Regions from separate parts of the Aeromonas sp. HMWF016 genome, predicted to be linked through region 2. Evidence: predicted binding sites of a transcription regulator. Region 2 holds the regulator's gene; the other holds the start of a gene.

Region 1 (7,746 bases), on a different contig from region 2:
CCGGTATGTCATTGAATCTGGTCTTCACTGTGCTGCTGGCGATGCTGGCTTTCTTTGTCGGCGATATCCTCTGATAACAGCTAGCCCCCAGATAAACAAAACCCCCGCATTGCAGGGGTTTTTTATTGCCGGGAACCGTTAGTTGACGGAGCAGCGTTTCAGGTTCCAGATCCGCTCTACGTAGTCCTGGATGGAGCGGTCGGAGTTGAACTTGCCCATGGTGGCCGAGTTGATGATGGCCTTCTTCGCCCACAGCGCCGGATTGCGATACCAGGTATCGATCAGCTTGTGCGCATCGGAGTAGGACTGGAAGTCCGCCAGTGTCAGGTAAGGATCACCGCCTTCCAGCAAGGAGCGCTTGATGGAAGCCAGCTCACCCGGACGACCCGGAGTGAAGTAGTCGGTATCAAACCAGTCCAGCACAGCCTTCAGTTCTGAGTTCGCATAGTAGAAGTCATACGGGTTGTAACCGCGCCCTTTCAGGGCTTTCACCTCGTCCACATTCAGACCGAAGATGGCGCAGTTTTCAGCACCCGCCTCTTCCGCGATCTCGATGTTGGCGCCGTCCAGAGTACCGATGGTGATGGCACCGTTGAGGGCCATCTTCATGTTGCCGGTACCGGACGCTTCATAGCCAGCAGTAGAGATTTGCTCGGAAACATCAGCAGCGGGGATCAGCTTCTCGGCCAGGCTCACGCGATAGTTCGGCATGAACACCACTTTCAGCTTGCCCTGAATACGGGCGTCATTGTTGACCCGATCCGCCAACTTGTTGATGGCATAGATGATGTCTTTGGCCAGCTTGTAACCGGGCGCCGCTTTGGAGCCAAAGATAAACACACGCGGATGCATGTCATAGTCCGGGTTGGCCAGCAGACGACGATAGAGCGCCATGATGTGGATAAGGTTCAGCTGCTGACGCTTGTACTCGTGCAGACGCTTGATCTGGACGTCGAAGATCGCCTCGGCGCTGACATCGATGCCGATTTCCGCCTTGATGACCTTGACCAGCTTCTCTTTGTTATGACGCTTGATGGTCATGAACTGCTGCTGGAATGCTTTGTCGTCGGCAAATTTCACTACACCACGCAGCTTGTCCAGCTGCAGCGGCCACTCCTTGCCCACCACCTCGTTATAGAGTGCAGCCAGCTCCGGGTTGCAGGCCAGCAACCAGCGACGCGGCGTCACGCCGTTGGTCACGTTGCACATTTTCTCCGGCCACAGCTCGGCATACTCGGGGAAGAGATCTTCCTTGACCAGCTTGGAGTGGATCTCCGCCACGCCGTTCACTTTGGAAGAACCGATGACGCAAAGGTTGCCCATGCGCACCTTGCGTACACTCCCCTCTTCGATGATGGAGAGTTTGGCTTTGATGGCATCGTTGCCGTGCCACTTGGGTTCGACCAGCTCGTTCAGGAAACGGGCGTTGATCTCATAAATGATCTCGAGATGGCGTGGCAACACCTTCTCGAACAGGCTGACGGACCACTTCTCCAGCGCTTCTGGCAGCAGGGTGTGGTTGGTGTAGGAGAAGACCTGATAGCTGATCTCCCAGGCAGCGGCCCAGTCCAGCCCCTCTTCATCCACCAGCACTCGCATCAGTTCGGGAATGGCGATAGTGGGGTGAGTATCGTTGAGCTGGATAGCGATCTGGGCCGCGAAATTGCTGAAGTCGCTCTCATGCACCCGCTTGTAGCGGCGCATGATGTCCTTGATGGAACAGGCGCAGAAAAAGTACTGCTGGATCAGGCGCAGCTCTTTACCGGCATCGGTCTCATCGTTCGGATAGAGCACCTTGGAGATGGTTTCGGCCTGTGCTTTCTCGGCCTGGGAGTCGATATAACCACCGGCGTTGAACACATCCCAGTCAAAAAACTCGGAGGCACGGGATTCCCACAGACGCAGGATGTTGACGGTGCTGCCGCCAAAACCGACTACCGGGATATCCCAAGGCACCCCTTTGATCTTGCGGCCCGCGTGCCACACCTTCTTAAGGCCGCCGTTATCGCCGAAGACGGTCTCGACATAGCCATAGAGGGGGACTTCCTGTACGGACTCAGGACGGCAGATCTCCCAAGGGTTGCCGTATTCACGCCAGGAGTCCGGACGCTCGATCTGGCGACCATCCTGGATCTCCTGACGGAACAGACCGTGTTCGTAGTGGATACCGTAGCCCACAGCCGGATAGTTCAGGGTTGCCAGCGAATCGATGAAGCAGGCAGCCAGACGACCCAAGCCACCATTGCCGAGCGCCATATCGGGCTCTTGTTCACACAGGTCGGTCAGATCCAGACCGAGTTCGCTCAGCGCCTCTTCACAAATCTTGTAAAGAGAGAGGTTGTGCAGGTTGTTGGAGGTCAGACGCCCCATCAGGAATTCAGCAGAGAGATAGTGAATAGCACGAGTATCTTTCTTGAAGTGAGTCTGCTGAGTGCGGGTCAGGCGCTCGTAAACCTGTTCGTTAACCGCCGCTGCGGTGGCTTTCCACCATGCATCGTGAGAGGCTTTCTGTTCGCTTGTTCCCAAGGTAGAACGCAGGTGACGCACGATACTCGCCTTGAGCTGATCTTTATCCAGTTGGAGATCCTGGTCTGTCTTCTTCTTGGTAGCCATAAACCATATTCCTTCGTTACAAATAAAATTGTTATCCCGAGGATCGGGACCGGCGCTGTTGTTATCTCAAAATATGTACCGGCGTGAGAATACTAACGAAAGCCGCACAATTAAAAGTTAACGCAAGTCACACTTTAACCGATGAAAACAGCCCGAAAAGCGTGAAAACCCTTTCCTTTCACCAGTTGATATTCATAAAAAATAACCACCTTTATCAATAGGTTATGCTTAAAGTGAAAATAAAATAACGTGAATAGGTTTTCAACGATTGCCAGGCTTTGAAAATCCTTGAAAATAGGCACTGAAACGGCGCATTGAAAGCGATTTCAATGCGCCGATATATGCTACAAGGCAAATATGAAACCTGCATTGCACCATCAGGTGTGTGCCTTGAACTGATTGCTCAAAGGATCATAGTGATATCCAATCTGGCCCAACCGCACCGCCAGCAGCTCCTCACTCATGTCGTAATAGGCCAGCAACTCCTCCAGCCCATCACATTCAAGCCGCAATTTCTCATTGATGATGCCCAGCAAAATGTTGGCATCCAGACGCAGCAACGTGCTGATATCCATCTCGGCTCCTCCTCTTGACGACCTGTATAACCATGGGTGGTACACCAGTGTTTGTCCATAGAACAAAAAAACACCACCTTTCAATAGATTATTCATCTATTTAAAATCAATCGCTTAAAGAATATTTGCATCGTAGCGATCACATATTTCTTTAAAAACAACTTGTCAGGTACCCAGAACAGAACTACTGTATGCACATACAGCTTGTATTTTCATACAGGATAAAGGATATGAACCAGACTCTGCACTCTCCCTCTGTCGCAATGAGCAGCACCATCAGCCGTCCATGGCCAACAAGGATCCTCTGCAAAGCGGGATCGGCTACAGCCAGCGTGCGTATTCACTCCGATGAACAGTTTCTGGATGAATTGACCCGCATCGGTAACAACCATACCGGATGGATCCTGTTGATCGCCCCACCCGGCCGCCCTGCGGCCAACCGCTTGCAAGAGCGTGGTATAGACCCGAAACGGGTGCTGATCGTACACAGCCCGAAGATCAAGAACTGGCAACAGACACTGGAGCGCAGCCTTTGTCAGGGGCATTGTGCAGCGGTCTTTACCTGGCTGCCCGAACAGATCGAGTTGGATCACGCCAGATTGCAGCGCCTTGGCCAGCAGTCAGGCATCCTGGCCTGCTTCTTTGGTACCAAACGTATGGCTGCAAGCAGTTCACGAATGAGTTATGGCGAGCAGGATATCTATCTCAATCACTGAGCCAGAGTCTAGCTCCTCTTGATAGCGCCTTCTTCACACCCATTTGAGTGAAGATGATGGGCACACAAAGAGTCTGGAAAGAGATGGTTAAACAGACGGTACAATGAACCTGACTCCAACGCAGGCACCTTATGGCTCCAGGCAATATATCGAGTCCACTCATATTTTCTCACCATTGGTACGCTCATCTTGAAATGCCGGGGGACAAGGGGTATAACCACGCGTTTTATCAGGTGTATTAAGTGAGCGGTATGATGCAAGCCCCCTTTTGGCAGACCAAGAGTCTGCAGCAGATGACTGAATCCGAATGGGAATCCCTCTGCGATGGTTGCGGCAAATGCTGCCTCAACAAGCTGATTGATGAAGATACCGAAGAGCTGGTGTTCACCAACGTAGCCTGCAACCTGCTCAACACCAAAACCTGCCAGTGCTCCGACTATATGAACCGCTTCAAGAAGGAACCGGATTGCCTGCAGATCACCCACGACAAGATTGCCGAGTATGACTGGCTCCCCTCCACTTGCGCTTACCGCCTGCTTGCCGAAGGGCAACCCTTGCCAGAGTGGCACCCCCTGCTGACCGGTAGCCGCTCAGCCATGCATCAAGCGGGACAATCCGTACGTGGCAAGGTGATCCACGAAGATGAGGCGGGTGAGTGGATTGACCACATCATCACCTGGGCCAGCTGACACGCTAACCCGCTATTTTCTAGAGACAAGGGCTGCACATGGTGCGGCCCTTGTTGTTTCTGCAAGACATGCTTGCCTATCCGGGTAGAGTATTCACGTTGATTTGACAGACATGACAGACATGCCCGCCCCTCACAACCAGACGCATGCCAGGCAGAGGCAGAGGCAGAGGCAGAGGCAGAGGCAGAGGCAGAGGCAGAGGCAGAGGCAGACTAACAAAACCCTCCAATCCGACAAGATGGGGACATAAAAAAACCGGCGCCTTGGCGCCGGTTTTTACTCACTGCGACTCGATTACAGAGCGGCGGTGAAGGTACGGGTGATGACGTCTTGCTGTTGCTCTTTGGTCAAAGAGTTGAAGCGAACGGCATAACCGGATACGCGGATGGTCAACTGCGGATATTTCTCCGGGTTTTCCATGGCGTCCAGCAGCATTTCACGGTTCATCACGTTAACGTTCAGGTGCTGACCACCCTCTACGTTGGATTCGTGGTGGAAGTAACCGTCCATCAGGCCAGCCAGGTTGGCTTTCTGGGCTTCCATATCTTTACCCAGTGCGTTCGGAACGATGGAGAAGGTATAGGAGATACCATCTTTAGCGTAAGCGAACGGCAGCTTGGCAACGGAAGTCAGGGATGCAACAGCACCTTTCTGGTCACGACCGTGCATCGGGTTGGCACCCGGGCCAAACGGAGCACCAGCGCGACGGCCATCCGGGGTGTTACCGGTCTTCTTACCATATACCACGTTGGAGGTGATGGTCAGAACAGACTGGGTAGCAACAGCGCCACGGTAGGTGTTCAGCTTCTGAATCTTCTTCATGAAGCGCTCAACCAGGTCACAGGCGATGTCATCGACGCGAGCGTCGTTGTTACCGAACTGCGGGTATTCGCCGTCGATTTCGAAGTCGATGGCAACGCCATCTTCGTCACGAACCGGCTTGACCTTGGCGTACTTGATAGCAGACAGGGAGTCAGCTGCTACGGACAGACCAGCGATACCACACGCCATGGTGCGATATACGTCACGGTCGTGCAGCGCCATCAGAGAGGCTTCGTAGCTGTACTTGTCGTGCATGTAGTGGATGATGTTCAGCGCAGCAACGTACTGCTTGGCCAGCCAATCCATGAAGTGATCCAGACGATCCATCACGTCGTTGTAGTCGAGGTACTCAGACTTGACCATTTCGGTTTTCGGACCGACCTGGATCTTGAGCTTCTCATCCATACCGCCGTTGATTGCATACAGCATGGTCTTGGCCAGGTTGGCACGAGCACCGAAGAACTGCATTTGCTTACCAACGATCATCGGGGATACACAGCAAGCGATGGCGTAGTCATCGTTGTTGAAATCCGGACGCATCAGATCGTCGTTCTCGTACTGAACGGAAGAGGTCTCGATGGATACCTTGGCGCAGTACTTCTTGAAACCGACCGGCAGCTTCTCGGACCACAGGATGGTCAGGTTCGGCTCAGGGGACGGGCCCATGGTGTACAGGGTATTCAGCATACGGAAGCTGTTCTTGGTGACCAGGGTACGGCCATCAACGCCCATACCAGCCAGGGTCTCGGTAGCCCACATCGGGTCGCCGGAGAACAGTGAATCGTATTCCGGGGTACGCAGGAAGCGAACCATACGCAGCTTCATGACCATGTGGTCCATCAGCTCCTGGGCTTCTTGCTCGGTGATCAGGCCTTTTTGCAGGTCACGCTCGATGTAGATGTCCAGGAAGCTGGAGGTACGACCGAAGGACATGGCTGCACCGTTCTGGGACTTGACTGCCGCCAGGTAGGCGAAGTAGGTCCACTGTACGGCTTCTTTGGCGTTCTTGGCCGGTACGGAGATATCGCAACCGTACTTGGCAGCCATCACCTTCATCTGTGCCAGGGCACGGTGCTGCTCGGAGATCTCTTCGCGCAGACGGATGGTGGCTTCCAGATTGACGCCGTTTTCCAGGTCAGCTTGCAGGGACTTGAACTGGGCCAGTTTGTCAGCCATCAGGAAGTCGATACCGTACAGAGCGACACGACGGTAGTCACCGATGATACGGCCACGGCCGTAGGCATCCGGCAGACCGGTGATAACACCAGACTTACGGCAGTTCAGGATGTCTTTGGTGTAAACGTCAAACACGCCCTGGTTGTGAGTCTTGCGGTACTCGGTGAAGATCTTCTCGACCATCGGGTCCAATTGACGACCGTACACTTCGCAAGAAGTTTTAACCATCTTGATACCGCCGTTGGCGATGATGGCGCGCTTCAGCGGCTTGTCAGTCTGCAGACCAACGATCTGCTCCAGGCTCTGATCGATATAACCGGCATCGTGTGCGGTAATGGTGGAGGGCAGGTCAGTATCAAAATCGACCGGCGCGTGAGTGCGGTTCTCGATTTTGATCCCTTCCATGACCTTGTCCCACAGCTTGGTGGTCGCTTCGGTCGCGCCAGCCAGGAAGGACTCGTCACCTTCATACGGGGTGTAGTTCTTCTGGATGAAGTCACGGGTGTTGACAGAGGTCTGCCATTCACCGGCCGCGAAGCCTTCCCATGCTTTTTGGAACTGTTCGTTAAGTTCTGCCATTTTTCATTACCTCACACGGTATTGATGTAGTATCCCGCAATCATCCTTAATGATGACGACGGAAGATAAACCAGTAAGTCAGACCAACCATCACGCCACCACCGATGATATTGCCGATGGTAACAGGGATGAGGTTGTGTAGGACGAAGTTGGATACGGTCAGGTCAGCAAAGGTTGCCGGATCCTGGCCGATGGCCTGCCAAAACTCCGGGCCAGCCACGCTATGGATAGCGATGCCAACCGGAATCATAAACATGTTTGCGATGCTGTGCTCGAAACCTGAGGCAACGAACATGGCAACCGGCAGCAGCATAACCACTACCTTGTCAGTCGCGCTGCGGGCACCGAATGCCATCCATGCAGCCAGACATACCATCAGGTTACAGAGAATACCGAGCGCCACTGCTTCGAAGAAGGTGTGGTGAATTTTGTGCTGAGCCACTTTCAGGGCATTCAGACCCCACTGGCCGTCTGCTGCCGTGTACTCGGCAGAAACGATGATCAGCGCCACCATCAGCAGACCGCCAATCAGGTTGCCGAAGTAGACCAGCCCCCAGTTCTTGAGCAGCTGGGCCC
Region 2 (7,746 bases):
CCCGATCCTGCAATTGCAGAAATCGGTCTCCCAGCTGGCGGCCGGCAACCTTGAGGTGCAGATCCCCAACCTTGGCCGCCGCGACGAGATCGGCCAGCTGGCCGACCATGTCAGCCGCATGGTGGAAACGCTCAAGAGCATGATCCAGAAGCAGAAACAGCTGCTATCAGACATCTCTCACGAGCTACGCAGCCCCTTAACCCGGATGCAGCTGGCACAGGCGCTGATCCGCCGCAAGCAGGGTGACAGCGCCGAGCTGGCACGGATCGAATCGGAAATTGGGCGACTGGACAAGCTGATCGGTGATCTGCTCGACCTGTCGCGGGTGCAGCAGCATGTGGAGGCGCCCGTCGTGCAGCCACTGGCTGATCTGCTGGAGCCCATGCTCGAAGATGCGATGTTCGAGGCGAACCAGAGCGGTAAACAGCTCAGGCTGCCGCAACTGCCGACCGAGTCGATCCAGATGTGGCCTGAGCTGCTCTCCCGGGCGATCGAGAACCCGCTGCGCAACGCCCTCAAATACGCCCGCGAGTTCATCAAGGTAGAGTGGTATCGGGATGGCAAGGAGTGGGTGATGACCATTCGGGATGACGGGCCCGGCGTACCTGACGAGCAGCAGCCGCTGCTGTTCCAGCCCTTCTTCCGGGTCGATGATGCCCGCAATGCCAAGACCGGCGGAACCGGGCTGGGGCTGGCCATCGCGGCGGAGGCGATCCAGCGCCATGGCGGCACCATTGCCGCCAGCAACAACCATCCGACCGGCCTCACCGTCACCATCAAACTACCGGTCGCCTGACCCTTTTCATCGGCACGGGCGCTGGGTATGCTGGCGCCCCTTCTTGCCTTTACATCTCTTTGCAGGAGCTCGTCATGCTCGATATCGTCCTCTACCAGCCTGAAATTCCGCCCAATACCGGCAATATCATCCGGCTTTGCGCCAACACCGGATACCGGCTCCATCTGATCGAGCCGCTGGGATTTGAGTGGGATGACAAGCGGGTGAAGCGGGCGGGACTCGACTATCACGAGTTTGCCGAGGTGAAGCGCTGGCCGAGCTATGAAGCCTTTCTGGCAGCCGTGTCGCCCAAGCGGGTATTTGCCTGCACCACCAAGGGACGCACAGCGCACTCGGCCGTGCAGTTTGCCCTCGGCGACGCCCTGCTGTTCGGGCCGGAGAGCCGCGGCTTGCCCATCGAGATCATCGAGAGCCTGCCATTCGAGCAGCGGGTGCGCATCCCCATGCTGCCCCAGAGCCGCAGCATGAACCTCTCCAACGCGGTCTCGGTCTTTGTCTACGAGAGCTGGCGCCAGCTCGGTTATCCCGGCGCCATGTAAGCGCCACCGATGATCAGTGGCGGGCGTCGAGCAGGCGCCCGCTTCGCTCTAGTCGCCAACAGGTGACCCCCAGTGACAAGCCACGCCCCACCATCAGCGTCACCATCGCTGCCCACAGTGCCGCAACACCCCACGACTGACAGAGCCACCAGATCGGGAAGAAACCGCCAAATGCCGCCAGCAGCATGCTGTTGCGCATCTCCTTCGCCCGGGTCGCCCCGATAAAGACGCCATCCAGCAGGAAACACCAGACCGCCAGCAGCGGCATCACCACCAGCCAGGGCAGGTGGCGGGTTGCCTCCGCCACAACCGCCGGAATATCGGTGATATAGCCGACAAGGTGGCTACCGAAGAGGGCAAACACCAGGGTAAAACCGCTGGCAATGAGGGCCGCCCAGCCCAGATTGAGCAGGATGGCCTCCCGCAACCGGAGCCGATCCCGCAAGCCGATAGCCCGCCCGACCATCGCCTCGACGGCATAGGCGAAGCCATCGAGCCCGTAGGAGATGAGCATCAGGAAGTTGAGCAGCACCGCATTGGCTGCCACCGCCACGTCGCCCAGCCGGGCACCTTGCAGAGTCATAAAGGCAAAGCAGAGCTGTAGCGAGAGGGAGCGCAGGAAGATATCGCGATTGAGGCCGAGCAGCCGCACCATGGGGGCAAGCTGGCGCCAGCGCTGCCAGCCATCCTGCCACACCGTCGGCGCCAATTGCCGCAGCTGACGACATACCAACCAGATGCCGACTCCCAGCGCGCAGTAGTCCGCCAGCACCGAGGCCGCCGCCACGCCGCGCACCTGCCAGCCCAGCCCCAGCACAAAAAACGCATCGAGCGCCATGTTGACCAGATTGGTGAGGATCAGCATCACCATGGGGCTGCGGGCATCCTGCATCCCCAGCAGCCAGCCCATGATCACCAGATTGCAGAGCGCCGCCGGAGCGCTCCAGATCCGCACCGCCACATACTGACCGGCATAGAGCTGCACCTCGGGCGAGCCGCCGCTCAGGGCAATTAACCGGGGCAACAGGGGGAACAGCAGCAAAAGCAGGGCCAGCCCGAGGGCAACGGCCAGCCCTAGTCCACGCAGCAGGGTATCGAGCTGGGCCCGTCCGTCAGCAGCACCGTGTGCCTGCGCCGTCAGCCCGGTGGTGGACATCCGCAGGAAGCCGAGCAGCCAGAAGATGAGATTGATAAGGGTCGCCCCGACCGACACGCCCCCGAGAAACCAGGCCTGCCCGAGATGACCGATCACCCAGGTATCCACCAGCCCCAGCAGGGGGGTGGTGATATTGGAGAAGACCATCGGCAGGGCGAGGGCAAAGACGGCGCGGTGGCGAGAGGGATCTCGCCACCAAGGAGCAACTGGGTGCGTCACTCTCAGTGACCTGTCAGCTTCAGGATGCGGGAGAAGTCGGAGAGCATGCTATCCATCTGCACCAGCGGTACCTGGCCGCGCTCCACCTTGGGTCGGAATACCCCCTGCAACTTGCCCTTGGGATTGATGAGGACGATGGAAGCGGAGTGATCGATCAGGTAATCCTTCTCCCCCTCCTTGGCGATGGAGTAGACCAGCCCCAGATTGCGCACGAACGGGAACAGCTTGTCGTGGGGCGCCGTCGCAGCCTTGAACTCGGGGTTGAAGAAGGCGGTATAGGTTTTGAGACGGGCCGGATCATCGCGCTGGGGATCCGCCGATACAAAGACCACCTGAGTGGTCGGTGCCAGCTTCTTCAGCTGATCGTAGACGGAGCGTATATCGGCCAGCGTGGTGGGGCAGATATCGGGGCAGAAGGTGTAACCGACGAAGAGAAAGGTCCAGTGTCCCAGCAAGTTGGCCGGGGTGAATGGCTTGTTGTCGGCATCGATCAGCTCGAAGTTGTTGATATCCCGTCCAACCGGATAGTAGTCAGCATGCTCCGGCCATTTTGGCTGGGTGAGGTAGAAGGCAAGGATCAGGCAGCCTGTCAGCAGCAGAAACAGCAGGGGATAGCGAAGCTTCATCATAACAAGAGACCCTTTCGGTTCAGTACACACAGCATCGATAGCCAGACAGGTGGGGGATTGTACCCCAGCAGGACATGAACTGGAGACTCCTTGTACACTGCTCTGTCAGGAACAGACCGTTTGGTTCAATTAAGCAGCAACCGCAAAAACAAAAACCGGCTCTTGAGCGAGCCGGTTTTCTGGGTCTCTGGCGCCATCCATGCCCTTCACGGGCGGTTAATGCGCCTCTGCTGCAGCATTTTGCCGAGCGCTCTGGCACTGATAGGGATCACTGGTGCCAACCAGTTTTCCTGCGACTTGGCAACACCATGGCCGCGCTTGAACAACAGCACCAGCTGTACCACCTTCTCTTTCGGGCAACCCAGCCAGAGCGTCCAGTGCGACCCCTTGTGGTGCAGCCAGAGCCCGTAAAACCAAGTCAACCGGCTACCTCTGAAAAAACGGGTGATGGAGGATACCGGTGCCAGTTCCCTCACCTCTGCATCCCATGGAGATCTCGATGCCATAACCAGTCCTCCCTGACCGACAAGTTATGCTGTTGCGCCTGCCCGACTCTGCCGGCAGCACGGCGACTTGCCATACCACGAGTGACGCCCCATGGCTGAGGCGCCCCCTCTCCCTTCATATCCCGTGAAGGTGTGTTGCCCATGCTTGTTCTGACTTTGCCCCTATTACCCGCCACAGGCCGGCAACGCATGGCACGAAGTCTCTTTATTGGCGAGACCCTGATTTGAGCATATATCCGAAATGAATGATTGGCAGCCACTCCCTTCGTCGAACTCCTATCGAGTCTCTTCGTAATGGGCTAGCGGCAAGGGCAACAGGAAAAGCGCAAAAACAAAACGGCCTCCCGCAGGAGGCCGTCTCATGGCAAAGGGGAAATTACATCCAGTCGGCGTTGCGGATCACGCCGACGGCCAAACCCTCGATGGTAAGGTGCTGGCTGGAGAGATCCACCTCGATGGGGGAGAGCTCTTCGTTTTCCGGCAGCAGCCACACCTGGCTGCCCTTGCGCTGGAAGCGCTTGACGGTGACATCCTCATCGAGACGGGCTACAACCACCTGACCGTTGCGCACCTCCTGAGTCTTGTGCACCGCCAACAGGTCGCCATCCAGAATGCCGATGTTCTTCATGCTCATCCCCTGCACCCGCAGCAGAAAGTCTGCTCGCGGATGAAACAGGGCGGGATCCACCTGATAGTGGCTCTCGATATGCTCCTGCGCCAAGATAGGTTCGCCGGCAGCCACCTTGCCAATCAGGGGCAGGCCGCTCTCTTCCAGCACCTCTTCCTCCTCTTCGAGCAGCAGGCGGATGCCGCGGGACGTGCCCGGCATGATCTCGATGACCCCTTTTTTGGCCAGGGCCTTCAGATGTTCTTCAGCCGCATTGGCCGACTTGAAACCAAGCTTCTGGGCAATCTCGGCGCGAGTCGGCGGCATGCCGGTTTCGCTCATATTCGCCTTGATCAACTCCAGCACTTCGGCCTGGCGGGGAGTAAGGGGTTTCATAGAATGGGCACCTGTCTTTTTATACAGCACACTGGCAGTATATACAGTGCAGTGACCAAGGCAAGGCAGAGCTGACATTTGTCGCGACAAACCGCTCATTTATCGCTGTTTTGATCCTGCGCAGCTGACTCATCGTACCTCTCGGCGACAAGGGGCCACCGATTTGCTATGCTCACGCCGCATTTTTTTGGAGAGCAGACGCACATGTCCCTAGGACAGAAGATTTCCAGAGCCATCTTGCAATGGCCGGTCAGCGGCTTGGTCAATCACAAGAGCCTGCCGGAAAATCCCATCACTGAACTCAATCTGGATCCGGCCAGACCCATCGTCTACGCCCTGAAGACCAGTTCGATCACTGACCTGATGACCCTGCAGCAGTGCTGTGAGGATCTCGGTCTGCCCGGCCCCTTCACGCCGCTGGAACTTAACGGCCAGCTGCTGCCGCGCTATGTCTGTCTGGATCGTCCGCCTCCCCTGTTTGGCAAACGCAGCAAGCCGCTCCCCTTCCTGCAGGAGTTCCACCAGCTGCTGGATCTGCACAAGCAGGATCCCGAACTCGATATCCAGGTGGTGCCCGTCACCCTGTTCTGGGGCCGCGCTCCGGGTCGGGAAGGCGAAGAAGCCTCCGGCCTCAACATCATCAGCAGCCTGGCGCCGAACCGGCTGAAGAAAGCGCTCATCGTGATCCTCAAGGGTCGCGAAAATCTGGTGCGCTTCTCCCCGCCGCTCTCCCTGCGCTACATGGCGGACAAACATGGCACCGACGAAGCCATCGCCCACAAACTGGCGCGGGTGGCTCGTACCCATTTCAGCCGCCAGCAACTCGCTGCCACCGGCCCGAAACTGCCGAACCGCCACCTGCTGTTCAAACAGCTGCTCGACTCCGCGGTGATCCAGCAGGCGATTGAAGAGGAGGCCCAGCGCGAGGGAATCAGCCTCGAGAAGGCGCAAAAGCGTGCCCATGGCTACATGGACGAGATCGCCTCCAACTTCTCTTACCGGCTGATCCGCCTGGGCGAGAGCTTCCTCGGCTGGCTGTGGAACAAGCTCTACCGCGGTTTGTCGGTCAATGGCGCCGAGAAGGTACGCCAGTTGGCGCAGGAAGGGCACGAGATCGTCTACGTCCCCTGCCACCGCAGCCACATGGACTACCTGCTGCTCTCCTACGTCATCTACCACCAGGGGATGGTGCCGCCCCATATCGCGGCGGGCATCAACCTCAACTTCTGGCCGGCGGGCCCCATCTTCCGCCACGGTGGCGCCTTCTTCATTCGCCGCACCTTCAAGGGCAACCCGCTCTACAGCACGGTATTTCGTGAATACCTCAACCTGCTGTTCGCCAAGGGTTATTCGGTGGAGTTCTTCACCGAGGGTGGTCGCTCCCGTACCGGTCGCCTGCTGCCGCCCAAGACCGGCATGCTGGCGATGACCCTGCAGGCGATGATGCGCGGACTGGACAGACCGGTGACTCTGGTGCCGGTCTATCTGGGTTACGAGCACGTGATGGAGGTGAACACCTACCACAACGAGCTCAAGGGCAGCCGCAAGGAGAAGGAGAGCTTCCTGCAGGTGCTTGGCATCCTGCGCAAGCTGCGCAACTACGGCCGTGGCTTCGTCAACTTCGGCGAACCGCTGACCCTCAACAGCTACCTGAGCGAACATATTCCGGACTGGAAAAAACACATCGGGGAAGAGGAGCGTCCGGAGTGGATGGCGGGCACCGTCAACGATCTGGCCGAGCTGCTGATGACCCGCATCAACGGGGCTGCCGCAGTCAACGGCCTGACCCTGAGCGCGCTGGCGCTGCTGGCCGCCGAGCGCCACGCCCTGACCCGCGACGAGTTGCATGCCCAGCTCAACACCTATCTGGATCTGCTCAAGGCTGTGCCTTACAGCCCGCAGAGCACTATTCCGGATGAGGATGCCAAGACCCTGCTGGATCAGGCGATGGAGCTCAACAAGTTCGAGGTAAGCGAGGACAAGCTGGGGCAGATCATCAGTCTGGACCGCTATCAGGCGATCCTGCTGACCTACTACCGCAACAACATCCTCCACCTGTTCGCCATGCCCTCTCTGGTGGCGGCGTTGATCGAGCGGTGCGAGGGGATCTCCCGCAGCGAGATCATGGCCCGCTGCATCGACATCTATCCGCTGCTCAAGACCGAGCTGTTCCTGCGTTATGAAGAGGAAGAGCTGCCGGAGCTGGTCGATGCCCTGCTGGCAGAGCTGCAGCGTCAGCAGCTGATCGAGGCACGCGATGGCGGCTACTGGGTCAACCCGGCCAACCAGATGCGCCTGCTGCTGCTGGCGGAGAGCATTCAGGAGACCCTGCAGCGCTACGCCATCGTGCTGACCCGAGTGCTGGCCCAGCCCCATATCGAGGCGGAGCAGCTGGAAGCTGACGGCCTGATGATGGCAGAGCGCCTCGGCACCCTGCACGGCATCAACGCCCCCGAGTTCTTCGACCAGAAGCTGTTCAGCACCCTGATCCACACCCTGCGCAAAGAGGGTTACTTCTCCTCCGACTGCAAGCCGGATCTCGGCCGCTTCCAGGCACTGGCCGACAACATAGTGCCGCTGCTGAGCAACAAGATCCGCCGCACCATTCAGGCGGGCAACCAGCTCTGATCTGCAACGCAAACAAAGAAGGCCGCATGATGCGGCCTTCTTTTTTATCGGAATTTGTGCGGGAACAGGTCACGCCAGCAGGTAATCGAGCACCACGCCGATGAAGATCAGCGCCCCTACATAGTTGTTGTTGAGAAACGCCTTGAAGCAGGCTTCGCGCTCGCGCTCGCGGATCAGCCGCTGCTGGTAGACGAAGAGCACGCCAGCCCCCAGCAATCCCCAGTAATACCAGCCCCCCAGCGCCATCAGCTGGCCAACCACCAGCATGAT

Evidence for each region. The regulator LexA, encoded in region 2, represses DNA repair genes until DNA is damaged. The targets are predictions, from matches to a motif close to ANCTGTNTNNNNANACAGNT.
Region 1: AACS24_RS01850 (DUF4250 domain-containing protein) is a predicted target of LexA. The motif match lies at 3,374-3,393, and genes of this name have one in related genera.

What each region holds. Positions count from the first base shown of each region.
Region 1 is NZ_CAWNWX010000017.1:29,448-37,193, forward strand. It holds gene AACS24_RS01840 (SLC13 family permease) at 1-74, shown strand, start outside; gene AACS24_RS01845 (glycogen/starch/alpha-glucan phosphorylase) at 139-2,613, opposite strand; gene AACS24_RS01850 (DUF4250 domain-containing protein) at 2,991-3,188, opposite strand; gene AACS24_RS01855 (cell division inhibitor) at 3,419-3,904, shown strand; gene AACS24_RS01860 (YcgN family cysteine cluster protein) at 4,159-4,593, shown strand; gene pflB (formate C-acetyltransferase) at 4,888-7,170, opposite strand; gene focA (formate transporter FocA) at 7,217-7,746, opposite strand, start outside.
Region 2 is NZ_CAWNWX010000022.1:32,113-39,858, reverse strand. It holds gene AACS24_RS02665 (ATP-binding protein) at 1-796, shown strand, start outside; gene trmL (tRNA (uridine(34)/cytosine(34)/5-carboxymethylaminomethyluridine(34)-2'-O)-methyltransferase TrmL) at 871-1,335, shown strand; gene dinF (MATE family efflux transporter DinF) at 1,349-2,710, opposite strand; gene AACS24_RS02650 (SCO family protein) at 2,713-3,339, opposite strand; gene AACS24_RS02645 (hypothetical protein) at 3,546-3,845, opposite strand; gene lexA (transcriptional repressor LexA) at 4,222-4,848, opposite strand; gene plsB (glycerol-3-phosphate 1-O-acyltransferase PlsB) at 5,053-7,476, shown strand; gene ubiA (4-hydroxybenzoate octaprenyltransferase) at 7,546-7,746, opposite strand, start outside.